DNA from 3 places in the Paenibacillus sp. IHBB 10380 genome. Region 1 is predicted to be linked to each of the others. Evidence: riboswitches for the same ligand, from Rfam matches in the RefSeq annotation. Region 1 holds a riboswitch; each other region holds the start of a gene.
What was found. Region 1 has a riboswitch for cyclic di-AMP ahead of UB51_RS10580 (hypothetical protein). Riboswitches for the same ligand answer to the same signal wherever they lie in the genome.
Positions count from the first base shown of each region.

Region 2: another riboswitch for cyclic di-AMP. It lies ahead of UB51_RS07610 (3D domain-containing protein); the one in region 1 lies ahead of UB51_RS10580 (hypothetical protein).
Region 3: another riboswitch for cyclic di-AMP. It lies ahead of UB51_RS04635 (hypothetical protein); the one in region 1 lies ahead of UB51_RS10580 (hypothetical protein).

Region 1 is NZ_CP010976.1:2,450,417-2,460,587, forward strand. It holds gene UB51_RS10555 (L,D-transpeptidase family protein) at 1-143, opposite strand, end outside; gene UB51_RS10560 (histidine kinase) at 467-2,788, opposite strand; gene kdpC (potassium-transporting ATPase subunit KdpC) at 2,848-3,456, opposite strand; gene kdpB (potassium-transporting ATPase subunit KdpB) at 3,485-5,515, opposite strand; gene kdpA (potassium-transporting ATPase subunit KdpA) at 5,536-7,215, opposite strand; gene kdpF (K(+)-transporting ATPase subunit F) at 7,247-7,324, opposite strand; gene UB51_RS10580 (hypothetical protein) at 7,457-7,870, opposite strand; cyclic di-AMP (ydaO/yuaA leader) riboswitch at 7,991-8,172, opposite strand; cyclic di-AMP (ydaO/yuaA leader) riboswitch at 8,281-8,481, opposite strand; gene UB51_RS10585 (succinylglutamate desuccinylase/aspartoacylase family protein) at 8,896-9,579, opposite strand; gene UB51_RS10590 (hypothetical protein) at 9,952-10,171, shown strand, end outside.
Region 2 is NZ_CP010976.1:1,774,789-1,784,959, forward strand. It holds gene UB51_RS07580 (hypothetical protein) at 1-121, shown strand, start outside; gene UB51_RS07585 (helix-turn-helix domain-containing protein) at 541-1,938, shown strand; gene UB51_RS26935 (aspartyl-phosphate phosphatase Spo0E family protein) at 2,224-2,394, shown strand; gene UB51_RS07590 (hypothetical protein) at 2,592-3,413, shown strand; gene UB51_RS07595 (hypothetical protein) at 3,631-3,990, shown strand; gene UB51_RS07600 (Ppx/GppA phosphatase family protein) at 4,443-5,972, shown strand; gene ppk1 (polyphosphate kinase 1) at 5,920-8,031, opposite strand; cyclic di-AMP (ydaO/yuaA leader) riboswitch at 8,246-8,423, shown strand; gene UB51_RS07610 (3D domain-containing protein) at 8,423-9,094, shown strand; gene UB51_RS07615 (polysaccharide deacetylase family protein) at 9,142-9,966, opposite strand; gene UB51_RS07620 (hypothetical protein) at 10,119-10,171, shown strand, end outside.
Region 3 is NZ_CP010976.1:1,049,500-1,059,670, reverse strand. It holds gene UB51_RS04675 (AraC family transcriptional regulator) at 1-769, shown strand, start outside; gene UB51_RS04670 (hypothetical protein) at 841-1,152, opposite strand; gene UB51_RS04665 (Gfo/Idh/MocA family protein) at 1,182-2,117, opposite strand; partial or broken gene UB51_RS28715 (TVP38/TMEM64 family protein) at 2,182-2,706, shown strand; gene msrA (peptide-methionine (S)-S-oxide reductase MsrA) at 2,926-3,912, shown strand; gene UB51_RS04655 (S66 family peptidase) at 4,025-5,041, opposite strand; gene UB51_RS04650 (YitT family protein) at 5,182-5,883, opposite strand; gene UB51_RS04645 (Crp/Fnr family transcriptional regulator) at 6,220-6,717, opposite strand; gene hmpA (NO-inducible flavohemoprotein) at 7,039-8,244, shown strand; gene UB51_RS04635 (hypothetical protein) at 8,287-8,742, opposite strand; cyclic di-AMP (ydaO/yuaA leader) riboswitch at 8,860-9,026, opposite strand; gene UB51_RS26855 (VanZ family protein) at 9,429-10,171, opposite strand, start outside.

The DNA.
Region 1 (10,171 bases):
AAATAAGCCAATTTGTTCGTTTTCTTGTTCACGATAATAAAATCAGAACTAACCACTTCTGCCGCTGCCGCTTTGTCTACAAAGGCGGTACCCCATAATAAAACTAAACAAATAAATACCAGCATCACGTTTCTTCGTTGCAAATAATGAACCAGCTCGTAAACCTCCCTATCCAGCATAAATGTACTATTTATAAATATATTACTAGAGTGCCTGTCTTACTACATTTTTCCACACAAAAAAACCTCCTCAAAAACTATGTATGATTTACCTAAATACCCCTACTACGAATCTTATAACGGATTCATAACCATTTAAAGGGTTGCTGCTTATATTTCATCAGCTCAGCCCTACCGTTTTGATACATATGTATATACGATTTACTTCTTTATTAGTTGCATCAATTAGGTTCAGCACAAAATCAGAAAACTACCCGAATTTAGGGTAGTCTCTGATTCCTCTATTATTAATTCAAGGGTTCAAAATCAGCGACAACGAGAACATCCAAGTGTCTGGTCGCACGAAGGAGTTTTTTTATGATGGAGCCTTGCCATACTTCTTTCCACAACTTAGTTTTCGATTGACCCACGATCATCTGTGTGGCTTGGTATTCATTGGCTTTTGATACCAGAACATCAGGTATGTGCTTCCGCCTTCTCGTCGTTTGAATCTCAAACTTCCCTCCTAACCGTTCAGTAAGTTTCTTTAGAGCTTCTAGTTGCTCAGTCATGACCGCCGTACTGTCTGCGTGCTCCAACTGAACAAATGTAACATACCAAATCGCCTTCAGGCGGTTGGCAATCCGAAACCCCCTTCGAATCAATCTTTCTGCATGCAGAGTATTGTTGATGCACACATAAATCACTTCTTTCCGTCTCCACGGACCTCTTAAAGAGTTATTTCGTTCCCAAGCCTCTAATCTCTCATCAACATCATCAGCGATTTCCCGTAATGCCAATTCTCTAAGTGCAATCAAGTTACCCGTTCTAAAAAAATTATTGAGCGCTTGATGAACCTTTTTCATATTATAAATTTTGCCGTCTTTCATGCGCTGTTGCAGCGATTGAGGCGTAACGTCTATTAACTGGACTTCATCCGCAAGCCTTAGAATATGATCTGGAATCGTCTCTCTAACTCGTACACCAGTAATTTGTTCAACTGCATCATTTAGGCTCTCCAAATGCTGTACATTGACCGTTGTAATGACCGAGATTCCCGCTGCCAAGATTTCAAGAACATCTTCATATCTTTTTTTATATTGACTACCCGGGACATTGGTATGTGCCAGTTCATCGACTAATACGACCTCTGGATTTCTTCGGATTATTTCCGCTGTATCCATCTCTGCTAATTGGGTTCCTCTATATTCAATCACCTTTCTCGGTAATATTTCTAAAAGATTAACTTGTGCTTGTGTGTCATTACGACCATGTGTTTCCAGTAATCCAACGCAGACATCGATTCCTTTTTTGAGCAGATGATTCCCTTCACGTAGCATGGTAAAGGTTTTTCCGACACCCGGAGCAGCACCGATGTACACTTGAAAAGTACCCCGCTTGATTTGTTCAATTTTTTGGTCCAATTCCTGAGAACTTAAACGGCGAAATAATTCCTTATCTTCCTCTGGTTTGGAAATTTTTGTAGGCAGGATTCGTTCTCCATCGTGTTCTGCACGATCCGCAACGATGAAGATATCTACATTGCGCGTTTTTTTCAACATATCATGCACGATGGACCCATGCCACAACTCTTGCCATCGCGTTTGTTTGGAATGTCCAAGCAAGATACGTGTCACATTATTCTCAAGTGCATAATGGACCAAAACCCTAGGTAACTCCCTTCTTGCACATAATGGAAGTTCCTCAAACTCGGCTCCGATTCGATTAGCAAGCTTAAGCTGTGATCTTTTAAACGCTGCCGCCTCTCTGGTAAGCTCCTTATCCTTGTTCACAAAAGTCACGACAAGCAAATCACCATTCAGCCTCTTGGCAATTTGTTGCCCTCTACGCATGTAAATCGAACCATTCCAATGATACTGTGTTGAGACAAGGATACGTTCACCTGCACCTGACGGGCCGATAAGTCCCCATTCTTCACGATACTTTTCGAGTGAATCATTGACCCCTTCAGCTACTAATCGTAACGTTAGCTCACGGAGTATCGCCAAATTTCCACGTTTAAAGATTTCTTTGTCGTCGAGACTTAATTTCCCTTCAGCAACACGGGTTAGCATCTTCTCGGGGGTAACATCAATCAGTACCACTTCATCAGCTAGATTCAGCGTATCTGTAGGTACCGTTTCAGCAACCTCAATCTTAGTTAGTTTTTGTGCAACTGACCGCACATCTTCAAGTTCATACACGTTGACGGTCGTAATGACACTCATGCCATGACTGATCAAGCGTTGTATATCTTCTAATCGTGTACTCAATGGGGCATCTTCCCGATTTCGGTGAGCCAAACCGTCCACAAGTACAACCTCAGGATTCCTTTCGATCAATGCATCCAAGTCCAAATCCTTTTTCTCTATTCCATTCTTCCACCAGTGAATACTCGGGACACGTTCTAGATCCCCGATTTGTTCTATCGTCTCTGCACGCTGCATCGTAGAAACAGCACAGATTACAACATCAATGCCTTGGCTTTTAAGAGATTGTCCTTCACGTAACATATGATACGTTTTTCCAGAACCGCTAACAGAACCAATATAAACTTTCAACCGGCCTTGATGTAGCTTGGAGATGGACTGCAAGATCTCTTCCGGTTTTTTTCTTCTGAAATTATCCATCGTCCCTCCTGCACGGATAAAAACCGGAGCACCCTCATAAGGGTGACCGGCTTCTTTCATTATTTATTAAAAGTTTCTTTCAAGGCTATGTTCAATTTAAGCACATTAACGCGTGGTTCCCCGAACACACCAAGATCGCGTCCTTCCGTATTTGCTTCAACCAGATTACCTAGTTGGGCCTCAGATATCCCTAACAGTTTGCTGATCCGTGGTATCTGAACTTTAGCTGACTCTGGTGTAATATGAGGGTCCAGACCAGAGCCTGAGTTCGTAATCAAGTCAATGGGAAGCTTGCTTACGGGTACGTCGGGATTACTTTGCTCCCATGCAGCAATGGACTCTTGCGTTCTCTTCAACAATTCTGGATTGGAAGGAGCATAGTTATTGGTTCCAGATGCCTCGGCTTTATACTCGATGCTCGATACTCTACCTTGAAAATACTTTGGATCTGTAAAATTCTGTCCGATTAATTCCGAGCCTATCACTTCACCTTGACTGTTCTGAATAAGGCTACCATTTGCTTTATCGGGCATTAACAGTTGTGCCGCTCCTGTACTTACAAGCGGGTACACGATGCCGCACAATACAATAAGCACCAGACTACATCTTATGGCAGTACTAAGGGAGAGGCCCACTGTTTTCAAGCTTGTATTTAACGTTTTATTCATATCTCTTCATACCCTTTCTATATATAATCTAAATCCAGAAATGTACAACCATATCAATTAACTTGATCCCGACGAACGGCGCTACGATACCACCCAATCCATATATAAAAAGATTACGTTGTAGCAGTTTGTTGGAGCTCATCGGTTTGTATGCGACACCTCTCATGGCAAGTGGGATCAATAATGGAATGATGATCGCGTTAAAAATCAATGCTGATAATATGGCGGACATCGGCGAACCTAAACCCATGACATTGAGAGCTTCCATTTGCGGTATGGCTAGCATAAACATGGCCGGAATGATAGCGAAATATTTGGCAACGTCGTTTGAGATACTAAATGTCGTTAGTGCGCCACGAGTCATCAATAGTTGCTTCCCGATAGCCACCACTTCAATGATCTTCGATGGGTCGGAATCCAGATCGACCATATTGGCCGCTTCCTTGGCTGCTACCGTACCACTGTTCATCGCAAGTCCTACGTCTGCTTGAGCTAGTGCTGGGGCATCATTTGTGCCATCCCCCGTCATCGCTACCAACTTACCTTGCGCTTGTTCTCGCTTAATGACAGCAATTTTATCTTCTGGTTTACTTTCAGCGATAAACTCATCCACACCTGCCTCCCGTGCAATGGTTTCAGCCGTCAATGAATTATCTCCCGTACACATAATGGTTCTAATCCCCATTTTACGAAGTTGTTCGAAGCGTTCTTTCATCCCCGGTTTCACAGTATCTTTGAGATAGATCAGTCCGAAGATTTGATTATCGACCGCTACGGCCAGCGGGGTTCCGCCTTCCCTCGCAATCGAGTCACCTTTTGTACCCAAGTCCACGGGTATTGTGCCGCCTTGACCTTCTACCCATTTCTTCACTGCATCGACTGCGCCTTTACGCACTTTACGACCGTCTTTCAGATCAATTCCACTCATCCGAGTTTCGGCTTTAAATTCGATAAACTCGCCATCTATAGCGATGGATTCGTTAAAAGGTTGCTCTTGCTTTTTAAGAAGATCCAACACAGAGCGACCTTCTGGTGTTTCGTCTTTGACGGAGCTAATTGCAGCCCACTCCGCAACTGAAGCTTGGTTCTCTGAACCAACAGGAATAAACGCGCTGGCCATTCGATTACCGAAAGTGATCGTTCCTGTCTTATCAAGAATCATCGTGTTAATATCGCCAGCGGCTTCAACGGCTTTACCCGACATCGCCAGCACGTTGAATTGGGTAACACGGTCCATACCTGCAATTCCGATAGCTGACAGCAGCCCACCAATCGTTGTTGGAATCAAGCATACAAGTAAAGATATAAGAATAGGAACCGTCAGCTCAATTTCCAAGTACCTTGCGATCGGTGCAAGGGTAACGACAACAATCAAAAAAATGATCGTCAAGCTTGTTAGCAGGGTGTTCAACGCAATTTCATTAGGTGTTTTTTGTCTTGAAGCACCCTCCACCAGAGCGATCATACGATCGATAAATGACTCTCCAGGATCACTTGTAATTTTGATCTTGATCTTATCACTGACAACCCGAGTACCGCCTGTTACCGAACTAAAGTCACCACCCGCTTCTTTAATAACGGCTGCAGATTCACCCGTAATGGCGGATTCATCGACAGAGGCCAGACCTTCGATCACCTCACCGTCACCAGGAATCATCTCTCCTTGTGACACGACGACGATATCCCCTTTACGGAGGTCGGTTGAAGGTACTTGCTTCAGAACGCCATTCACTATTTTATTGGCTGTGATCTCTTTCTTCGATTGTTTCAAAGAATCGGCCTGTGCCTTGCCACGTCCTTCTGCTAAAGCTTCAGCAAAGTTAGCGAACAGCACCGTTAACAACAAAATCAAAAATACAGTCAGATTAAAACCGATACTGTCTTCCGTACCGAAGTAATTTGGGAACATCGTCATGAGTAGCACAATGAATGTCCCGACTTCTACCACAAACATCACGGGATTTTTCATCATCTTGACTGGGTTCAACTTCACAAAGCTATCTTTTATCGCCTTTGTCACTATATCACCGGTTAATAACTTTTTTCGATTTGCATTCATATCTATGTTCCACCTTTTCTTTAACGGTTCGTTAAATGCTCAGCAATAGGACCAAGCACAATCGCCGGCAGGAATGTCAATGCACCAATGATCAAGACCGTACCAATGAGAATACCAACGAATAAACCATTATCCGTACGTAACGTCCCAATCGTTTCTGGAACCCATTTCTTACGTGACAGAGAACCTGCTACAGCAAGGAGTGCAATCATCGAAATATAACGACCTAATAACATGACAACACCCGTAGAAATATTCCAAAATGCCGTGTTATCACCGAGACCCTCAAAACCGGAGCCATTGTTCGCCGCAGAAGACGTGTATTCATACAACACCTGAGAAATACCATGGAAAGATGGGTTTGTTATCGCCACTTTACCAACCTCTGTCATCAGCGCAATGGCTGTTGGAGCCAAGATAATCAACGGATGGGCCAAGATGGCGATAGCTATAAGCTTCATCTCTCTAGCCTCAATTTTTCGTCCTAAGAACTCAGGCGTACGTCCGACCATCAATCCAGCGAGAAAAACAGCCAAGATGGCATACATCAGCATGTTCACAATGCCTACGCCTTTTCCCCCGAACACGCAGTTTAGCATCATTAATGCAAGCGGTGTGATCCCACCAAGTGGTGTCAATGTATCATGCATGTTGTTCACCGAACCTGTAGTCGCCGCTGTTGTCACCGTGGTGAAGAGCGCGGATTGGGCAACGCCAAATCGTACCTCTTTCCCTTCCATACTACCTTGTGAAGAATCAGTACCCAATCGGTTCAGTGCTGGGTTACCGTTAGACTCTGATACATAGACCAAAGACAAGAACACCATAAATAAAATCATCATCGCCGAAAAAATAACCCAACCTTGCTTCTTGTTTTTGGCAAACAAACCGAATGTATAAGGCAAAGCAGCAGCCAATGACCACATGGATAATATCTCAACTACATTCGTAAGTGGATTGGGGTTCTCAAACGGATGTGCCGAGTTTACGCCGAAGAATCCACCACCATTCGTCCCCAAGTGTTTAATGGACTCTAATGAAGCAACCGGTCCGATGGCAATTTGCTGTCCTTGTCCATCAAGCCCTGTCACCGATAACATGGGTTGCAAGGTTTGTGGAACTTGAAGCGCTACAAGCAGCATTGTAACCACAAATGCTATTGGAAGGAACACACGTATAATTGCCTTCACGAAATCCTCAAAAAAGTTACCGATGGTTTCACCCTTGCTCGTAATAGCTCGTATAAACGCAATCGCCACACACAATCCCGTCGCCGCGGATGTGAACATCATCATCATGATCACGGCCATTTGCGAAAAGTATGACAGACCGCTTTCTCCGCTGTAATGTTGTAAGTTCGTATTCGTCATGAAGCTAATGACCGTGTTGAAGGTCAAAGTCGGCTCCATGTTGTCAATATTATTCGGATTAAACGGCAGAAATTTCTGCATTCGGAGAATGAGATAGCTGACGATAACCAGCACAATATTCGTTAAGATAAAGCTAAATGCGTACCTTTTCCAAGTCATTCCCTTGCGTTCCTTCAAACCAATTAAGGAAAATATCGGTCTCTCCACAAAGGAGAACCATTTATCTGTTTTGTTGCTTTCATTCTGAAATACGTTGTACAGGTAAGTACCCAACGGCTTGACGAGTAACACCAAGACCAGGATAACGATAGCAATTTGTAGAATGCCCATGAGTGATTACTTCCTCCTTAGATTTGAAGCTTTAGAATTTTTCTGGGTTAATCAACGCATAGATCAAATAAAGAAATATAAACACTGTTAATACTGAAACAACTATCATTGTCCATCGCCCTCCGCTTCTCGGACCACACTTCCACACCAAGATAAAAATCCAGTAAACAAAGCGTAGGCTCCTGCCAGAATTAACACCATGTACAGATCTAGCATGTAAATCCCTCCCAAACTTCAATTGTTATTTATCAACTAACATAGAGACTAGAAACGAAGCATCTTGACTGTGCGTATGAATCACATAACTTGCTCCAAGCCCTTTGTAGATCGATCTTGGATTGCTCGAATGAGTAATAATATAAATGGGCTCTGAGGTCCATGTGCGACATATTCGTAAATACCGGCAGCTTAGATTCAAACTGCTTTCAAATAAAATGATTTTACCCACTGAGAACTCCGGGATGACCCATGTACGTTCATCCGTAGTACCGACCATGAGGGTTTTCTCTACGCCCATTTTCTTCATCCGCTCTCTCTCCACTTTATTGTTCGTTATAGCGGCGAACGGGATCTTGTATCTCATTAATTGACGGATAAAAGCTTCTCCTATTAAATTTGGAGCGGATACGATCATCAAATCTTGTTGTACTTTCATGTGATTCTCCTCCTATTAATTAGAAAGAGAAGACAACAAAAAGAAAGCCTCGGGGCAGAGAAGAACTCATCCCGTGGCTTCTTAAGGCAGGTCAAAGACCCTGTCTTATTCACGAAAATTGTTGCCTCTCTCAATACGCTTACGAGGTTAGCTGTCGGATTCGGGCGTGAGAGTCGCCCTACTCGGGAGCAAGCTTACTTGCCCCGAGATTCACCCCTTGAAGTCATGATCAATTATAAGGATCATCACTTCCGTTGGTTCCCCCGTTCCTTTTCTATTCAAGGACTCAGCGATAAAAAACACAGTAAAAAACCACAGAGGTCTAAGCCCTGTGGTCGAAATACGATCACACGCTCCATCATCCTCTCTCATATAAGAGCAGCGCTGTTTCCTTAGTACCAAAAGGAAAAGCAACTGCATTCCAACGCTTACGAGGTTAGCTGTCGGATTCGGGCGGTGAGAGTCGCCCTACCTATTACGAATTTCATGATATTCGTAATAGGATTCACCCCAGATGATACATGAGACGGCTCTCACACCGCTTATGCATCATCAATTTATTGGTTCCCCCATTTCCCTTACATAACAAGGAAATTCAGCGATTCTAAATGGAAAACTTTGTTTGTTGTACTGATGAGATGAATCATACCCTCGACGTTTATTTCTGTAAAGAATGGTGTGGATTCAAATAAGGCAATGTAGGACATTTAGGGAAACTAATTCATCACTTATCTTCGATTTACTGCATCCATCTCTTTATTTCTCATTTTCTCTTATAAATGTTAAAAATACTAGCATAACGTAGAATTCATATAGTAAATCAAAGCATAAGCCATATGTATTCGTTTCCACGTTCATTTTCAGTCAAAACACGAAGAATAACCCTCCAATTCGAATTTTACTTTGGCAACCGTTCAGCGTATGATTCATATGGATTTCTAAGATTCTAATATACATAGATTACATAGATACACAAAAAGGCATTAGATAAGCGCTACCCAAGGCTTCTTAATTCACCTTAATCCTTACTTATTCATTAAGCCTGCTTCTCTTAAGAAACTACAAGCTATATCTACCTGATACTTCACACGAGTCGATCGTTTTAGACTCCAACATGTTTCAACTGTTATGGACTTCGCACATAGAATTCGAGCTACAGCAGTACGTGAGGACCCCGGCAATTCATGTAAACGAAGGTTAAAATGGTGTGATTTCACTTGAGTCTTCCCATTGACTCTATTCATAATTCGTCTTATAGCTGGTTTACTCAAGCTCTTGGGATTCGTGATCAGCGTCTGACCGAGTACCTTTGAATTTAATTGAGATAATCCATTGGCTTCATGAAGATCTAAATACCATGAGGGCTTGTACCTTGTAGCCAACTTAAATAAAGATGCTGCTAAAGAATGAGTAGCTGACTTATTTGCCTTCTTTGGAAAAGTACGGTTCAGATCCGGAATACCTCTGATCCGTTTCTCATAAGCTTTTTTATTTACAATAGGAACGATGATCAGTCTGCCTTCATTAATACGTAATTTACCTTTTTTGAAATCATCAACAAGTTTATGTGCTGCCGCAATGCTTCCTACTTCATTCCCATGAATACCAGAGACAATCATGAAGTTGGGGCCTGTCTTGTCTCCCTCTATGACAAAATACGGCGTTGCAAATGAAGATCCTGAGGCTAGGACATGCCGTTGTATAAGCACTATGGTCACCCCCTCTCATTACATTGTGATCACCACTATATTCATATGCTAAGTAGAGATCAATAGATTGGACAGGACGCCAATAGTTACAAATTTCTACACAAAAAGAACCTACATGGGCTGTAGGCTTCTCTTCGGTTACTACATAACTCTCTCATCAATACGTCGTGAATATTTGAATAAGGCACTAACGGAATTCGTGACTGCTGGATGCCCGTAATGTTTTTGAAGAAATCATCTAGCAACAGCCCTTTTTCTATTCCCTTCCATAAAGCGTAGGTATATCAATTTTTTACATGGTAATGATTTACTAATACTCCAAAATGATATAGTATGGAAATGAAATACATAACTTTTTGGGAGGCTTATAGAATGAAATCATTATTCAAAAATACCGCGGTCGTGGCGGCATTAGGTGCGTTAATCTTATCCGCAATGCCAGTCGTTGCACTGGCCCAGTCCAGCGAAGCCCCGAATCATTCTTTAATATCGACCCAATCCTATGGTGATATCAAGAGAGTTGCTATCAGCGATAATTCCAATGTAGGGTGGGTCGCTTATGTACTCGATGGCAACACCCATAAATACATTG
Region 2 (10,171 bases), 680 kb from region 1:
GAGGGTTACTGAAGATATGCTGGATGGTGTTACTATTCTAGAGAGAAGAGAGTGGATTTGGACCTTTAATGATGGTCGTCATTACCTCGTAAAAGGCTGGGTCGTTCAAGGTAATTCATAACATGCGCCATGGTTTTCTTAAGGGGGACCTTTTTTTAAAAGAAACACTCCTTGGAATGTGTGAAGTTCCCCCCGTTAGAATAGACATTGGAAAAACCCCCGAGTTTCCAAGCAGGATTTCCATCCGTTAAACTTCACAACCTAAGCTTGGTTGCACTGAAAGTTAAGAAATAACTGTATAGAGAAGGCTGTTGCGGCTGTTGCATCAGGGTATGTCAATCCATAACCGATGCAACAGCTTTTTTTTGCGTTTTCTTGTTTAAAAAATATTGTAGTATATCCACATTTCATAAAAGTACTTATTTCAATAAAAAGGGATTATATGTTATATTTGTTATTGACCGATGGTATAATTAACTATAATGTTATTAAAAATACAATATTTCTATTTAATGGAGCGATGGAAGGGTGGCTTTGACAATGAAGCAGACGACCATTCGTGCAGAGCTGGAGGACTATCTAAAGAGGAAAGGTACAACGATTAACCAGTTTGCAGTAATGGCCGGAGTTAATTCGGGAACGATCAGTAATATTATCAATGGGAATCGTCCTATTGCGATGCAGCAACTAGACCGTATCACTGATGGCATGGGGCTCCCTCAAGGTAACTTCTATGATTTATATGTAGATGAGTGCTTCATACACTCTAACCCTAATTGGCGGCGTATTCGTCCATTTTTATATCGTTGTACAGAGCTGAACAAGCTGGAATGTATTCGGCGGGTTGCAGGGATGATGATGGAGAATTTATCTTATTCTACCGTATTATTTGATACAGCAGAAGCATTCTTTAAGCAAGGGAAGAACGCAGCCGCTGTGCTACTGTATGAGAGTGTGGCTGAAAGTGAAAAGTACCAGCATTCGGAGCGATTGGCTCTTTGTCAGTATCGCTTGTTTACTCTTGCATTGGGTGATGATCAGGATGCGAATTTACGAGCTTCTGTGCAATTTGAAGGTTATGTTGATCGGCTCGATGAAGTAGACCAGCTCGATGCGCTGAAGGCTTTAGCAAATATATATATTTCTTTGCGCCGATGGGAAAAGGTAGATAGATACGCCAAGGGAATGGGACGTAAAGCTACTATTCAATATACAAACAGATATGGGCAGGTGAAGAAAGACAAATTTCAAAAGGAACCGGCCATGCCATTGTTTTCATATATACTATATTCACATGTACTATGTTCATCCGTTTGTGATGAGCGAGGAGATTATGTCCAAGCGTTACATTACGTTTCTCTCTACTCGGAAATGAGTTGGGTAAAAGAAGATACACAGGAAGCACAAAAGCTAATGAAACAATGTAAAGGTTGGGCGAAGGCAAATACCTATCTCTACAGGCTCCTAATGGGGGATATCGAAGTGCTTCCGGAATATGTGACGTATATTGAACAACAGGAAGAGGAAATCCTTCCAGCGTTATTTAAGATCATTCAAGCTGCCAATCGCTATCAGTTTAATGTCGATGATGTACTGTTGCGTTTTGAAAAAGGTATTTCTTCGTATAGAGATCTAGAGGGGGAAGTAGGGACCTACAACCGGCAAGTCATAGCGGATCGTTACGCTCACTTTATGGCCGAGGTGGCTTCCTATTATTTCAGCAGGAAAAAATATGATATGGGTACAAGTTGTATATTAGAAAGTTTGTTATCCTCTGTTAAAATTTATAGCGAGTCATGTGTTATTAGGTGTGTCGGTTTGTTTGAACAATTCAGACATGCTATATCCCTTGAAGCGCAAAAGGAATATCAAAATTTGATAAGTGAGGTGCGGAAACACTATGAGAAGAAAAATGGTTTTGTTATTGGCAACGTTTAGTTTATTAATAGTAGTCCTTCCTGTGGTCGCTTCTGGCGCAGTTTCGGCAGAAAATGTAGTTGTAGTGCAATTTCTTACTCATGGTTCAGGAGGCTGGTAACTGGAACCCGTAAATAACAAGAGTAAGGCGTTCCCGGAGTGATCCGAGAGCGCCTTTTTTGTGAGCAGTTTATATATAAATTGTTGAGACCCATACCCTATGGGGAGCTCTTCGGTTATGCATTCTGCATAAAAATCTATATTTTGGCATTCACCTCTAAAATATTACATAGGGAGGTAGTGTTAATGAAGAAACCGGAAGTTATCCTAGAGAGAATAGATGTTGCTAGATCAAAACTTTATCAGATGGAAAAGAAGCATGGTGGATTTCTACACCCAAATGTGATTAAACAATCTATGAGATTAGATGAATTAATCAATAAGTACAACAGGTTTTACTTGAAAACCAAAAATTGATCAACATATAATTTGCTATCAGAATGAGACCCTTATCACTCTTATTAGGAGAATCATTCAATATACTCCTTTGTGAAAAAATGATCCCATAGACATGACACTCAACGTGGAGTGTTGTTAATGTATAAATATGACTTCTCTCTTATAGGAGGAGGAGTTGAAGATTAAAACAAAGAGTAATTATCGGGAGAGTACACATGGAAATCGCTAAGCTATTTGATCAGGACATACTGATCGCAAAAGAATGGTTTGAACACAGTGAAAATGGAGTGCCCCAAGAGAATATTGTCTCCCTATTAGAGGAGAAGTACCGTATCCACTCAAAAAAGAAGGCCTTTTCATGTATTTGCTGTAATCAACCGGTGAGTATGGTTCTTCGTATAGATTCGCCTCACTTTAGACATCAAGGAGACTCTTGTCCAAGTGCTCAAAATTTTGAGCGTTACACGAATCGCGTTCAGGCCGTCGAAGAACCGACCAAACATCGCGCCGGTCGCGCTATCCTACGTACGTATTTAGAGGGGCAATTAAAACCCTACTCGGTTGTCGTACAAGATGGGTACCTAATCCGGACGTTGCTTAAGATGGTTCCAGATTTTATTTTAACGTTCCCAGACGGAACGAATTGGTCGATTGACTACGTCACGGGATCGCGGCAGGACGAGTCATATCACAACTACATTCAAAAACTCTCAAAGACATATCGTGCAGCAGGATTCAAACCATTTTTCTTCATTGATTCCTCATGGCTTGCGGAAGTTCCGGATTGCTCGATCGTCTCTTTCTATAAAGCGGAACAGCAGATGACAACAAAAAGCGAAACAGATCTGCAATGGAGTGCTTTTGTTTCAGAGTTTATCAGTGCCATTGGCAAACCATTTGTTTTACGGGAATGGTTTGGTGTGCGGAATTACTTTGGTCATGATGCAATCCAAACGAGCGATGTGTTTAGCCTTGCGTATGTCGATCTTGGAGCGGGTAAGGCCTTCATCCAACGATTGGTGGTTGATGAGATGTAGGGCATGGGCTAGCTCTGGTTTTCTTTATACAACACCATCTGACGTAACTCAATCTATCCAAGATTACAATATCAAAACAAGTTCTACCAGCTCAAATGTGTTTAAATTTTACTCCTCTGCGGGTAAAAAGGCAACAGTAGCAGGATTACCTGTTTACACTTTTGAGACTAATGAAATCACACTAAAGTAGTTACTTCTAATTAGAAGGGATGAATCTATGAAAAACGACTGGAAAATTTTACAGATTTTAATCATCATACTCATTATATTTAATGGGTATGATGATTATATGAAATTTATTACTAGCGATGAATCCATTCGTTTTCCATTATTGATATCCTTTATCCTTGCCATTGTCACATTGATCACAGGTTTGTTTTTCTTTCTAGGAAAACAAAAGGCAGGAAGACTCTTAGGTGTACTATTTTTTATACACGCTGGATTGATGTTAGGTTATGTGATAATCGCAGTACCTTATTTTTCTAGCATTTGGTATTTAGTAATACTAAATCTGATTTTTGTATATTTAGAAATACTAGTGGGGAAGAACTTAGTCAAGAAGACAGATTCTCGTTAATGAGAGTCTGTCTTCTTTATTATTAGATATTTTAAGCTCTAAGTAGGTAACGAAAACCAGTAGGTATAGCCATCATTAGTAAGTATTCTTAGAATCTTAAACAAAAATACCAATTAGAGAAGCGCACTATCACCCAATAAACGGGGATAGTGCGTTTTCTTTAATATATACAAGTAGATTCCCTAAAAGATCATATAAAAAACTCCAATCTCGTACACCAAATCAACCAAGGAAGCGTTGCAGCACACTATATAGATGGAACAGAATATAATAATTACCTAGAGCTACTTAAATCTTCGCCTAGCACAATAATTTCGGGCATACTCGGGATGATGGTTTCAGCAATCATTAATTAATTTAATTAGTCGCGTTAATTCAAGTCATATAATTGTTCCTTTAGGCTATCACTGATACAATATGGTGAAGTATTAAATTTTAAGGAGTACACCTAAATGATCGTTAAGCCATACCGGATCGGTATTATCGATATCGGTTCCAATTCCATTCGATTAGTTATTTATGATACGACCCCCGAAGGGGGCTACAAAGTGGTTAAGGAAATAAAACAGGCTGCTCGATTAAGTGAAAAGATTAGTGCTCAGGGTAGACTGGAAGAAAAGGAACTATGGTCAATCATTCCGATTCTCAAACAGTTTAAACAGGTCTGTACCACATTTGAAGTTGAACAGATTCGTGCGGGTGCGACAGCTGCGATTCGCAATGCACCTAATGCTAATGAAATCATTGAATTTCTCTCTAGAGAGTCAGCGATTGATATTAAGATCATTACGGGCGAAGAAGAGGCATATTTCGGATTTCTAGGGGTTATTAACTCTTTTGACATTCAGGATGGCTTTGTTGTTGATATAGGTGGAGGGAGTACAGAAATCACCCTGTTTCAAAATCGTAGATACCAGAATAGCATTTCTTTACCTTTTGGAGCTGTCAATACGAACGTTAAGTATGGTAATAATGGGAACTGGGACGAGGAACAAATTCATGAGCTACGCACTCATGTACTGGAGAAACTTCAACAAATTAGTTGGATGAAGTCAAGACCAGATTTACCTGTGTTTGGTTTGGGTGGAACGATTCGATCGTTGGGTAAAATCGATCAAAAGAATCGTCATTATACGATGCCTAATTCTCATAACTATGTGATGGATACGGAACAAGTAAATCATATGTATGAGATGCTTCCCAGCATTCCGTTCGAGAAACGTAAGCATGTGGATGGACTTTCTAAGAGTAGAGCGGACATTATCGTCTCGGGGCTAATCATATTTCATACCGTATATCATTATATTCAGGCGAATCGATGTCTCATTAGTGGAGAGGGACTTCGCGAAGGTATGTTGCATGATTTGATAGATCCTGAGGGAGCGGTGAAGCCTAGCGCATTGGAGTACAGTATTAAGACCTTACTGACCTTTGAAGCAGAAGTGTCACGGAAGCATTTGAATCATGTATATGGGCTTGTACAAGTGCTATATGAAGCGCTTCAGGATGGAAGACAGCAGGAGGAACACCAGAAGCTGTTATATGTCTCATCGATGTTATATCGTATTGGAGGACACATTAATTATTATCAATATAATCGGCATACACAGTATTGGCTGATGAATGCTTCAATTAGAGGTCTAACCCATCGAGAGATTATTCTATGTGCGTTAATTGCTTCTTATAATACAAAAAGTCGGAAGCAGAAATTATCCCAAAAACATAAGGATATATTGCTAACTTCCGACGAGGAATGGATTCATAAGTTAGGATCATTGGTGCAACTTGGTATTGCTCTAGATCAGAGTGAGACACAAGCTGTTCAATCCATTCAAGCTAATCTTAACGACAAAACCTTATATCTTACCGTTGTTAGTGATGGGGAGACATGGATTGAACGAGAAGAAATAGAAAGTGCCATGAAAGTGTTCAAGAGTGCATGGGACCTGAAAATGAGAATTGATTACTCTTCCATTTTTTAACATTCAATGCTTCGAACTGGCTCCTAAAGGGAGCCAGTTTTTCATCTGCGAACTCATAATTCCCATTGTTTTGAAGAAATCTAGCCTTCACATTATCCTTAAGCGACAGGTCAAGAATTTGGACGATCAAATTACGAATATGCTCATCATACACAGGACACATCAACTCAATACGTCTAGTCAAATTTCGTGTCATCCAATCTGCGCTAGAAATCCATATTTCGGGATTGCCACCGTTCTCGAAATAATATATTCTCGTATGTTCGAGAAATCGGTCTACAATACTCCGAACTGTAATTCGCTCACTTAAATTAGGAACTCCGGGACGAAGACAGCATACCCCACGTATAATCAGATCAATTTGAACACCAGCTTGCGATGCGCCACACAGTTCGTCAATCATTTCCTGATTAGATAATGAGTTCATCTTCGCAATAATTTTTGCAGGCCTTCCTGCTGCTGCGTGCTTGGATTCTCTCTGCATAAGCATGGAGAGGCTATTACTCATGTTAGACGGTGCTACTGTTATGGCATCCCATTCATGATTGGTTGAGTAGCCTGTAATTTGATTAAATAATTCAGAAGCGTCCAGACCGATAAGATGATTGGATGTAAACAGACTTAAATCCGTGTATACCTTAGCGGTACTGTCATTATAATTTCCTGTACCTACATGCACATATCTACGTAATTCACTGCCTTCCTGACGGACGACGAGTGTGACTTTGGCGTGCGTTTTTAGACCCACTAAACCATATACGACATGACAGCCTGATTTCTCAAGTTTGCGTGCCCATGCGATATTCCGTTCTTCATCGAATCTCGCCCTTAGCTCCACTACGACGGTAACCTGCTTGCCTGATTCAGCAGCGAAGGCTAGAGCTTGAATCAAGGGAGAGTTACCGCTCACACGATACAGGGTCATCTTGATTGCCATGACATGCTCATCCTCAGAAGCTTGAATAATGAAATCGGTCACCGAGTCGAAAGATTCATAAGGATGATACACAAGCACATCACGTTCGTGTAACACTTCGAAAAAGTCTTCATTCTCGTCGAATTCCAGCGGATACACAGGTTCGATCGGTGCATAACTTAATTTGGGATACCCCTTCAAAGATCCCGCGAAATTACGGAGAAAGCTTAGATCTAAAGGACCTTCAATATCAAATATGAAATCAGTGATTTCGAATTCTGTTTGTAATTGACTTAGTGCATAAGGATGTATCCCTTTTTGAACCTCCACCCGGACTGGAGCTCCCCATCTTCGTTTACGGAGTTCTTTTTCGATCTCCTCCAGCAAGTCTTCCGCACCTTCCTCATCTATCGTGAGATCGGAATTACGAGTGATTCGGAACTCGTGAACAGCGACAGGCTCATATCCACTGAACAAGGTATGAATATGCTGTTTAATAACCTCTTCTATAAAAATAAACTGGCGCTTCTTGCTGTTTGTACGATGGGGAAGTGGAATACATCTAGCAAGGTTAGATGGAATTTGTAAGATTGCGAAATAGGGATCCTCTTCCAAGCTATCCTTTCGATTAAGCACAACGGACAAATATACATACTGGCTGTGAACGAGCGGGAAAGGTCGGCTCTGGTCAACTGCCATGGGTGTTAACACAGGGAAAATAATATCTTGATAATAATGTTCCATGGCCTGTTTCTGGGCGATATTCAAATCTTCATAGCTAGAAAAAACAATGCCTTCTTTGTTTAATTGTCTAGAAATATCACGAAAAGTTCGGTATTGCTCGCTAATCATTTTGGATATCCGTTTCATTAGGCGTTTGTATAATCCTGAAGGGGTGTAACCTGTAAAATCCTTCTTGGTATAACCTGCCCTAATCTGATCTTGAATACCTGCGACTCGAACACTCATGAACTCATCTAAGTTAGTGGATACGATAGCTAGAAATTTAGCTCTTTCCAGAAGCGGATGATCAGCATCCTGTGCTTCTTGAAGAACACGCCAGTTAAATTCAACCCAGCTTAAATCACGGTTTAAGTAGACGGACGTTGTTGTGCGGTTTATCGTTTTTAGGTCTTCCATCATAGTGCCTCCAACAGGTTCATTCATATGTTTTTTTTAGTATCTATATTATTCTACTATATTTTGGTATCACAATTGTAAAATCAATGTTAAATATGATTAACGCTGTGTAAAGTACTCCTTTTAGTGTATGAAATAGTCACTTCAAAAATAATAAAAATCATAAAAACATCAAAATGGTAACAATTTCATGTGTAATAGTTACAAAGTTGTGATATATTCATACATGCCAAAACTTTTTGATTACAAAAAAGTGTGGGGGACTTATTGATGGAGCATAGGACGATGATACATCGTTACCTGTATCCTTGGGGTGAATCGCGCATAGTGCGTGTAGGGTAAACTTCCTTACCCAAACCCGACAACTAACTCCGCAGGCATATAAGGAGGAAATATGAAGAAATTTAATACAATCAAAATTATGACAGCCATTATAGGCATTACACTAGCTGTGCAAGCCGCTCCGGTTCATGCGGATAAGATTCATGTTGCAACCGATGGAGATACTTTTTATAGTGTTGCTAGGGAATACGGTGTAGACATGAATAAAGTGATTAAAGCCAATCCTAAGGTGAGTGCCACGAATATTTATGGAGGCATGAATCTCAACATTCCAACATCTACTCAGGCTGTTGCTTCTGCCGCGACTCCAATCACAGCGAAACAAGCTACTACAAATACAACAGGCGTTCTTAACGTCATACCCGAAGATCGTAAGGTTGAAGCATGGGGCAAAGTATTTAACTATTCTAAGACGATCGATGTGAAAGCATCTGCATATTCTGCTGCTGTAAGTGAGAATGGGAAGTGGGGCGCAGTTGATTATTTTGGTAATCCACTAGAACTTGGTACTATAGCTGTAGATCCAAGTATTATTCCTTTAGGTACGAAAGTGCTAGTAACGGGACATAGTCATTCAGGTCTTCCTAAACAAGCGTTTGTGGCTACAGCAAGAGACATTGGCTCTGCTATAAAAGGCCATCGAATTGATATTTTTATTCCCGGAAGCCAAGCTTCTGTACGTGATTTTGGATACCAGGAAATTGAGCTGTATCTCATTAAATAAAAACTTAATTCAGAAGAGCCTTTCTCGATCTTTCGAGAGGGTTCTTTTTACTTGTTCATCGGGATATGAAGCATCTCAGCCACGGTAACAAACGTATAGCCTTTATTTTTTAATGTCTCAATGATCTCAGGAAGAGCTTCAATGCTACCGTTTAGATTAGAACCTACTCCACCACCAGCATGCTGGAGAATAATAGAACCAGGACCTACAGAGGACAGTATGTTTTTCTTGACTTGTTCTTTGTCGAGACCTTTCCAATCTAAGGAATCTACGTTCCAGTTAATCACTTTATACCCGTTTTTTTTTGCCCATTTCAGCTGAGATTCTGTGATATCACCGTAGGGTGGTCTGATAAACCTAGGGCTGTATCCTGTAATATGTTTGATAATGTGTTCTGTTTTTAGAATCTGATCTTGAAAGCTATCGAACGATAGTTTACTGAATTGAGGGTGGTTATAAGAATGGTTACCTATAATATGGCCTTCTCGATTCATTCGAGCCACAATCCCTGGATACCGCTTTGCTCGTTCACCAATGACAAAAAAAGTTGCCTTCACATGGTACTTGGCTAACACATCCAACACTTTCCCTGTAAACCTTGGATCTGGAGCATCGTCAAAAGTAAGTGCGATTTGTTTGGTTCTTGCGCCCTTTGTTTTGATCGTCTCGGGGTATTTATGATATAGCTGTCCTAAGGATGATATTTTTTTATCTCTAGCTGACTTTTTATCACGATCAGAGTTTACAGGTACTGAAGTGGGAGGTCTTTCTTGTGATACAGTTGGCTCGGAAATATGTAAAGTCGGTTTTGCTAAAGTCACTTCGCACATAGAAAGAAGAAGAACTATACAAATAAATAACCTCCTAAGCATAAATGATGATCTCCTTTGTTATGTAAGTTTGGTAAGACAATATCTCTTTTGTTATTTCCTAAGGAGGCGTCAATTATGCTTATACATTTGAATAGGTCTTTATTTATTTCATAAAGTTAGATGATATAATAATAATTAGGGGGAGGTATTCAGTGAAGTTATTCTTGTTAGTGATCATTGCGTTCATTGTTGTACTGATCATGTC
Region 3 (10,171 bases), 1.4 Mb from region 1:
CAAACCTTTCCACAGCACAGAAACGGATGGAGTCAAAACGTACCTGATGCGTCTCCAAACAGATGGCCGTTGCCGCGCTCGATATGACGGTAAGTTAGGCATGATTGAAGCAGGGGACTTACTACTCTACTCTCCAGGTGAACCTTACGAACTAAAGATTGACCAAGAAGTAAATTCACTTGGTGAATTAATGGTAGAGAGTGGTGATTACCATATTTTCTTCGGGGGTACTTGGGTTGATGAATGGTGGAACCGACAAGATCGGCCTACACGCATGAGTCTTCCCCTGAATGAAGGATTCTTGAACTTGTTTCGGCAGATCGCACTCGAACAACGTCGAATGGAGAATCCATACCCTGAAATACCAGGCTACTACCTGAGAATTCTATGCTTAGACATAGATCGCTTGCTAAAAGAACGGCCCATCAAGACGCATAAGACTTACTTAGCATATCAAATCAAGCATTATGTTGAGGAGAATGCTTCTTATATGTTCAAATTAGAAGATGTAGCGGCCCATGTTGGGATCAGTGTCTCACGTGCAGTTCATCTTTTTAAAGAAGCATTCGGAACAAGCATCATGCAGTATACATTAGATGTAAAGCTCGACATGGCTAGGGAACGAATTATATTCAGTCCTATGTCCTTGGAGAACGTAGCAGAGACATCTGGGTTTGCGAACTACACTTATTTTCACCGCGTTTTTCGTTCTCGATACGGCATGTCACCCAAACAATTTCGATTAGCTAATCGAGAGCAGTTGATGTGACACACTATAGACTTCAAATAAGCGGCGCCCCTGCATGCAGGAGCGCCGCTTATTTAGTCATTATGGCTTCATTACAAGCTTGTCTTCGACTGAATTGCTTCTGTAACAACAAAGGCAAGATCATCATTGCCAAACATGGAAAGGACACCGAGTACTGTGTCATCTGGAATATCTCCAGCTTCTTCTTTAGATACGGTAAGCTCCATTACCTTCAATAACTGTTCATTATGAAGCTGATGTGGATAGGCCTCACTATACAATTGCACTGGATCTAGATCGTTGTTAATACACCATTGTGCGAATACAAGGATCATCATATCTTCATCTTGACGGTAACTTTGCTTAATTTGCTCCTCGAGGGCTAGCTTTTGCTCATCGTCCATTCTTCTCTTCCTTTCTTCTAGAAATATACTTATACAAGCTCCGTTGCTAATACATGACTGCCAAGTACTTTATCCGCCGAAACCGTACAATCTTCCGGAGTATCTATATGTTCAAGGAAATGGTTCACGATGTCGCTGAAACCACGACGATGAAGAATCGTATCCCAGTTACCAAATGAACGCGTCGTGGGCGCACTTTCTTTTTGATAAAAAAGGCCGTCCTCCATGTTCACAATTTCGACCGAACGCCCGTGTCCATGAAGTTCAAGCTTCTCGAGGTCATTCCCGGCACTTCGAACCATACTATACGAGCTTGTCTTCCCTTCACCTAAACCAAGGACACCAGAAGCATGTCTCATCTTCCCCTCATCATTACTAATAAGTTGATGTTGAAGAAGTTGATAAGCTTGATCATCACCGAGCCATAACAGTGTATCGAGCATATGAATCAAGTCATCAAACACGGTCACACGACTAGTCGCTTGCTGTGTCCGTGTACGATGCTTCGATGCAAAACACTGTTCAAACCCACCCACTTCATCCATCCATGTCTTAGCTTCCATATACATTGGAGCAAAACGCCGATTAAACCCTACAGCCAGCAATAATCCCTTGGATTTAGCAAAGTTAGCCATCTCTTCGGCTTCCTTTAGATCGTAGGACAGTGGCTTATCCACATACACTGATAATCCATGCCGTAAACAGGCCATCACAATCTCATAATGCATTTCCGTTGGACTATGTACAAACACTGCATCTATATCCCAAGACAACAAAGTCGACAGATCCGTTGTCCCTTGTAATATACGATAAGAGTTCATTGTTTCTTCAACAGTTGCGGCAGAACGACTCATGATCCCTACAATCTCTGCCCCCTTATGGTGGGACAAAAGTGGCAAATAAACTTTACGAGCAATATTTCCAATTCCAATTAAAGCAACCCGCTTAGCGGTTCTATTCTTCATACATCGGTTTCCACCTTTATTTAGATACTAGTATTTACAAAACTATTGATTAACATTATATATAATGTTAATAGTAATTGAAAATAGAGGTGCTTATAAAATGAAGAAATGGTTACCGCTGCTCCTCTATGTGCTCCTATTGGGAACAGCCATTATAAATAAAACAGTTATTTGGGACTGGATGAACGATAACGATTCCCTGACTATTCTCATTATTATGTCTACTCTCCTAGCTTGCTTCCCCATCGTTCCATACAAATTGGTCATTGCTACTTTAGGATATAGCTATGGTGTAGCATGGGCTTCTATTATCTCTTGGTTAGGTACTACGCTAGCTGCAGTTATCGTTTACGGTATCGTAAGATATGCCTTCCGTGAACAGGGACGACGTTACCTCGCCAAGAAACCATGGATTCAATCATTTACTACAACGATTGAGACACATCCCTTCATGGCTATCATCATTGCACGCCTGCTCCCCATTGTACCCCAGATGGCAGTGAACATTTATGCAGGCGTTGCATCTATTTCTTTATGGCGTTATACCCTTGCCTCAGGTATCGGTAAAATCCCTGGTATTGTACTCTATGCTTATCTGGGTGGGAACCTAGTCTCTAGTCCTTATACCACTTTATCCATTTTAGCTGTTTATCTATTACTACTTGGCATATTATTAAATTTATATAAAACAACTTTGAAGCGACGCGCTATTCGGAGCAACTTTATCCCTGTTCTTGGTTCTAGCGATAATATGAATTATAATGAAAGTGACTTAAATCATTTACAATTAAGGAAACGGAGTGATATTATGACGGATTTACAACCGACCACGAGCGAAAAAGCTACTTTTGCGGGCGGATGCTTCTGGTGCATGGTAAGCCCGTTCGAGGAACTTCCTGGGATATTAAAGGTCGTTTCTGGGTATACCGGTGGACATACCGAGAATCCAACTTATGAAGAAGTATGTACGCATACAACTGGACATGTGGAAGCGATTCAGATTACTTACAACCCTGTTGTGTTCCCATATGAGAAATTGCTAGAGCTATTCTGGCAACAAATTGATCCTACCGATGAAGGCGGGCAGTTCTATGACCGAGGTAGTTCTTATGCCACAGCCATTTTCTATCATACGGATGAGCAACGTGTTAAAGCTGAAACTTCTAAACAAACACTAGAACAGAGCAAACGTTTCGATAAACCGGTGGTAACGCCCATTCTTCCAGCTAAACCTTTCTATGAGGCAGAGGAATATCACCAAGGCTACCACAAGAAAAATCCAGCTCATTACAAACGTTACCGCAAAGGGTCTGGGCGAGATGCCTATATTGAGACTCATTGGTCACCGTCCATAGATAAAGAAGATCTGGAACAACGCTTAACTCCAATTCAATATGCTGTTACGCAAAAGAATGGGACTGAACCAGCATTCCAGAATGAATTCTGGGACCATCATGGCGAAGGCATCTATGTTGATATCGTTTCGGGTGAACCTTTGTTTAGTTCTGTTGACAAGTATGACTCTGGTTGTGGCTGGCCAAGCTTCACCCGTCCACTTCAAGAGTATGTGATTAAGGAGAAAACAGATGCTACTCACTTTATGATTCGTACGGAAGTACGTAGTAAAGATGCCGATTCGCATCTAGGACACGTATTTAACGATGGGCCAGGACCTACGGGTCTACGCTACTGTATTAATTCTGCTGCCCTCCGCTTTGTATCCAAAGAGAACTTGGAGCAGGAAGGTTATTCAGAGTATCGCGTTCTATTTGAGAATAACGAGAATCAAGGATAAACGACTTCATCCTCTCACAAGTTAAAGAATCCCTGAATTAACAGAAATGACGTATCCCAACAAGCTGTTGGGATACGTCATTTTTAGCATACGCCATATTCTTATCAACCTGCTATTCATTGAAATATTGCATGACGGTTCCCTTACCTTCAGTCACTTTAACTTCTGCATAGGCTCCATTAATCAAGGTGATTTGTGGAGGCACATGACCACAATCTACATCATAAATAATAGGAAACCCAAACTCATCGGAAAGTTCTTGATATACATCTTCTGCAGTGTAATCGTTGACAGGTTGATTCGCATTACTTCTACCAAACATAATACCCGAACAATTCTCAAACCAACCTGCCAACTTCATTTGAACAAGTGATCTACGTAAATCCACTGTTGTTAATTCACAATTCTCAAGATACCACAATACAGATTCACCATGGATCATATGATTTCTGAAATGGTGTACATCACCGTATGGTGTGCCAATTAAATGTCGTATCACATCTATACAGCCACCTAGTAAACGTCCTTGGATGGTCACATTATGATTTGTAGTCGTTCGCCAATAGGTTGGTTCTGATAAATGAAATACACTGGGTGAGAGGTTATCATGCGGCCATTCTTTTTGATATTGAGCAGATGAATGTTGGAGGATCGATTCTCCTGTTGATGTCGTTAAGACCGACTGCCACATCGCTGTCGTCTCATCTGTGATTTCCCCTCTTAAATCTACAAAGTTCGTTCCATGAGCAGTTGCTATCCCTGTCTTTAAGGTTATCGCCAGCAACAACAGGCTTATATCTGAATAACCCATGATCCACTTATTCTCTATATGGTCAAAATCAATGTCTTCAAGAATCTCAATGAGTAGTTCGCCACCCCAAGGGGGGATGATAGCATCAATACGATCGTCTCGCATCATTTCATTGAACTCTTGAGCACGCTGTTTGGCTGGCGCGGATTTCGCCTTATTTTGAGTCCACACCGTTTCTCCACAAACAATGCTAAATCCTTTCGCTTCCATACGGCTACAAGCTTGTGTAAACATCTTATGTAAGTCAGCTTCTATACCAGATGAAGGTGCGGTCACACCTAGGGTTGCACCCTTTGCCAAAAACGGATATTTGATCATTATGTGCTGATTCCTCTTTTCTGAATATCTGAGTCGATGTAAATATTTATTTCCCCATTATACTCCAATACCTCCCCATTATCTTGATTGCAATAAAAAACCGCTCAGTTCTATAAAAAGAACAGAGCGGTTATCTTATGTTAGTTTCCATTGTGTATTGCATGTATCGGTTTAGAAGTAACCGTCTTATTAGGTACGGATACAGATGTGGCTACCCTAACCTTACGTGGAGTTCTCCGTCTTTGATAGGTCACCGTTAACGTAATGACCTTACCTGCAACACTTACAGCTAGAATCGTATACAACGTTTCCCTAAGGGGTAAGTAAAATATAGAGAGCAGAAGAACAATCGCGTCCAGTAAAAAAAAGACACTTCCAAGCTTCATTCCTGTCCAACGGCTAATGAGAAGCGATAGGATATCGTCTCCGCCAGTGGCTCCTCCAAAACGTACTACCAGTCCAGTCGCAAATCCTGTCATTACCCCGGATAGCAAAGCAGCGAGAAATAAATTCTGCTGCATATCAATAACCAACGTAGAGTAACGCTCCATTCCTTCATAAAAGATAGAAAAGGATACCGTCGCAATGATCGTGTTCATTAAAAATTTGCGACCTTTGATAAATAGCGCAACCAAAAGCACAGGAATATCTAGTATAATCATGCTAAGCGCTGGCGGTAGATCTAAGACGTATTTGCCTAATAATGCAAGGCCCACAAATCCACCCTCGGATAAATGATTCTGAAAATTAATATGATAATAAGTAAAAGACAGTAAACATGTTCCTAACAGCATTACGGCGATTTGTTGTATCGTTGAAATCAATTGTTCTTTTTTCCTCATACAAGTTTCCCTCTAATCGTAGAATATTGGTCATAAACAATACAACCATCTACGAGGAACAAACTTGGATGATGTGGTCCTTCGCATCCTTAGCTTCCTTCTTTCGTAGAGGTTGTTGTGTCATCAATTATCCGACATTGCTCTACGAAAGGCGCTAAGTGTATGAGAGATCATAACGTTTCCAGATCGTCCTTTGGGGAATGTTCCTTCGGGGACACATGGTATCCTGATCCTTTCTCTATTTGAATAAGTTTCTATATATCATTATAACACCATCACCACAAATGCTAAACAGCTACCACGAATATAATATTGGTAATAACTTCGCACAATAATTTATTGACCTCTAAGCAACCGATTTACCGTTTCTCTCCGTACACCAATCAACTGTCCAATTTCCTCTTGTGTAAGCATATCCGTGAAATTCACTCCATGTGAATGGTCCTCCAGCCACTTCGTTAAAAGCTCTAATCGTTCCATTGGCGTACCGACCGTCAAGTGATCAAGACGTTGCTGCATAAAGCGTAATTTTTCCTGCAATAATAGGGCAATTTCCATCGGTTTATTATGGTCCTCCTGCAATTGACGATACCATTCTTTGGCAGGTATAGCTTCCACCTCACTGCGCATAAGTGCTATAGCAGTGCCGTGTGTATCTTTAGGTGTAATCAGAGAATGGTGTGGTACCGTTTCACCTGAATATAGAATGTTAAATAGCACGATATTTCCATTTTCATGTAATCGTGTTACCTTAAACAATCCACTTTTGATGTGGTACAAATACTCCCCACTATCACCTTGATGAAATAAAACTTCTCCCTTATGTAAAAGCATTATGTTATGTTCCTCCATTGTTTAATAGGGTTAACGGAAATATATTCTACCTTATCTTGTTATTATAACAGAAGGATAACATTCTCTTACCATAAATTTGGACTTGCCACAAGGATAATTCAATCCCCTTTCTAGATATAGGATAATTTCAACATCAGTTTATTTATATTTCTATGATTTATTGTGAATAATATCATTGCAGTATTATTTTGTTCACATTTTATTAACTTTTCCTGTGACGAAGAACACACTTTCTCTTTCCTCCGTTCTATACGATTTATAAGTAGCAACTATCCGATTGCAGAAAAGAGGTCATGTATAATGTTAGACCCACGTACTATTGAAATTATTAAATCAACCGTGCCCGTGTTACAAGTTCATGGAAAGAACATCACTACCACTTTCTACAGCATGCTATTCGAGAACCATCCCGAATTGTTAAATATATTCAATCATGCCAATCAACGTCAAGGTAAACAGCAAACTGCTCTTGCTAATGCCGTGATCGCCGCTGCTGCTAATATTGACCAATTAGAGAACATTCTACCTGTAGTAAAACAAATTGCGGAGAAACACCGTGCATTAGGTGTATTACCAGAACATTACCCCATTGTAGGTGAAACGCTATTATCTGCTATTCAGCAGGTGCTTGGCGATGCAGCGACTCCAGAAATTATCGGTGCTTGGGCCAAGGCCTATGGCGTAATCGCCGATACTTTTATCGGTGTTGAAGTAGATATGTATCGTGAAGCTGCGGAGGTACCTGGGGGTTGGCGTGGATTCAGAAACTTTGTCGTAAGCCAAAAAATCAAAGAAAGTGAACTCATTACTTCCTTCTACCTCTCCCCTCAGGACGGAGGCGCTATATCCTCTTATTTACCGGGACAATATATCACCGTCCGTGTTCAACCTGAAGGTGAACAATACACCCACATTCGTCACTACAGTCTATCAACAGCATCAGGGCAGCCTTATTACCGCATCACCGTTAAACGAGAAGACGCAGCCGTGGATAAGCCGGCAGGCGTTGTATCTACTTACCTACATGAAGCCGTTGATGTTGGCACTGTATTGGAAGTGAGCGCCCCAGCTGGGGACTTCACACTGGATCTAAATCGTGATATCCCGGTAGTTCTTATCAGTGGAGGCGTTGGGCTAACTCCAATGGTGAGTATGCTAGAGACGTTAACTGCTGAACAGCCTCAACGTGAGGTAACTTATATTCATGCTGCTATCCATGGAAGACTTCACGCCATGAAGGGATTAATAGAAGAACTGACTCAATACCATCCTCATCTGAAATCCTATGTGTGCTATGAATCTCCAGCTGAAAGGGAAGACTGCGATAAATCAGGTTACATCGATCTACCATGGCTTCAAGAGGTCGCAGATCCGAACGCCGATTTCTATTTCTGCGGACCTACTCCTTTTATGAGCACCATATTTAAGGCTCTACTGGAATGGAAAGTGCCCAAGGAAAGAATTCACTTTGAATTCTTTGGCCCAGCAGGTAGCTTGGAAGAATAATACAAGGAGGGTCTATCTGGGCCTTCTAATTAGAATAGACCTCTAAAACGCAAAGTATGCTTGGGAACGATCAAATAAAAAAGAACGTTCCCGAGAATGACTGACCCTTTCTAGTTGTTGAATAGGATTGTTTAGATTCGAAATCAGATCGCTCAATGCGGATTCCACTAATGTCTTCCTAATGGATCCCCATGCTTCATTTTTATCTTGTACGTAACGCATACTTTCCGTAATGGAAAGGCCCTTTAAATGGATGAAGACGGAAGCCCATTGAACGAGGTCGATATTTTTTCTTGTGTCCGGCATGACGTACTCTGCATATCCAGCTACGCCATGGCTGAAAACTTTTAACAATCCACAGATGCAAAGTTCGCTGTCCCACGGATTACGTGTTTCTATTAATTTGGAATCAAATCGGAATATTTCCATATGGCTTACTTTTAATTCAGACCGTTCCTTCTCTCCCAAGCAAGGGAAATACTCAGTTAATTGCAACATGATAGGATTCTCCTCATCTACAAAGAATAAAAACACAAAGAAGCCCTAGAGCAGAGAAACTCGGCTCCTGGGCTTCTTCCACAGTAAATAGACGGTACTGTAGAGGCTACGGTCGCGGTTCTCTCTCAACTACGCTTACGAGGTTAGCTGTCGGATTCGGGCTTGAGAGTGCCCTACCTAAGTGCTTGTGTTGCAAGCATAAGGATTCACCCCATGAAACCACATTTTTCGTGGCTCGGTTGGTTCCCCCATTTCCCTATTCGGGAATTCAGCGTTTGAAATGAAAATGTCAAGTTATTGAAATGAATCATACGCTCTATCGTATTCAAAAGTAAAACGCTAATAAGAGGGTTATTCTGCGTATTTAGAGTAAAAATGCATGTGGAAGCGAATACATATTGAATAGTCATTGATTCTCCGCATAAATCCTACGTCATGCTAGTCTTCTCATCATTTGTAAGATATAAAGAGAAATAAAGAGTTGGATAGAGTAAATCGAAGATAGATGCTGAATATATATTCCGAAATGTAAAATATAACTAAATTTGAACCGCGTCTTTCTTTACAGAAATAATTTCCAGGGATATGATACAACTCATCAATACAAGACACGAATAATAATGAAATAAGCTTCCCATGGGAGGAAAGCTTATTTCATTTCTTTCATTAACTGGATGAGGCACTTGTTAGAACAGTGATCTTAATTTTTCTTTAATGCTGTTTATAATCTTTTGTCCTGTGTTAACTTCTGTAAGAGTAATGTCCCACATCACGGCATTTGTAATCGGATTTGGAACATCGTTAATAATTTTTATGGTAAGTTCATTTGCTCCGTTTAAAGGGGTTTCAAAAGACAGGAGCGAATTCTCACTACTTTTAGCTGATAAACCCAGTGAATAAATTTCTGTTCCATCTGCACTAAAAATTATGTTGCTATTCCCTTTGCTTGCACTGTTGATTAAATCATCTGGTATAGCGATATAGCCTGATATTTTTGTATATTTGCTATTTAAAAGATACGTAAACTCGTTAGTTCTTGTATTTTCTCTGCTGTACATATTAATTTGAGGCTCAAACTTTGTTTCGACCGCTGTAAAACTGGAAATGCTTTCATCCCACAGTACAGACCCATCTTTTAATGTAAGTTCATTTAGGGCTACGACTTCGTCACCCCCTTTTTCTAAATAATTATTGATGCCACCAACAATGGCAGTGACTCCAATCGAAAGTATAATTGCTGTTAAGATAATTTTACAGATCCCTTTAAATTTATCTCGATCACGGGGTACTAAACGTTGTGCACAAAATCCTACCGCAGCCCCTAATGTATTAATGATGATATCGTCAATATCAAAGGATCCTAAATGGGAATGCATTTGTAAGGTCTCAAGAAACGTAATAAACAGAATAAATAAGATTATAAATCGAA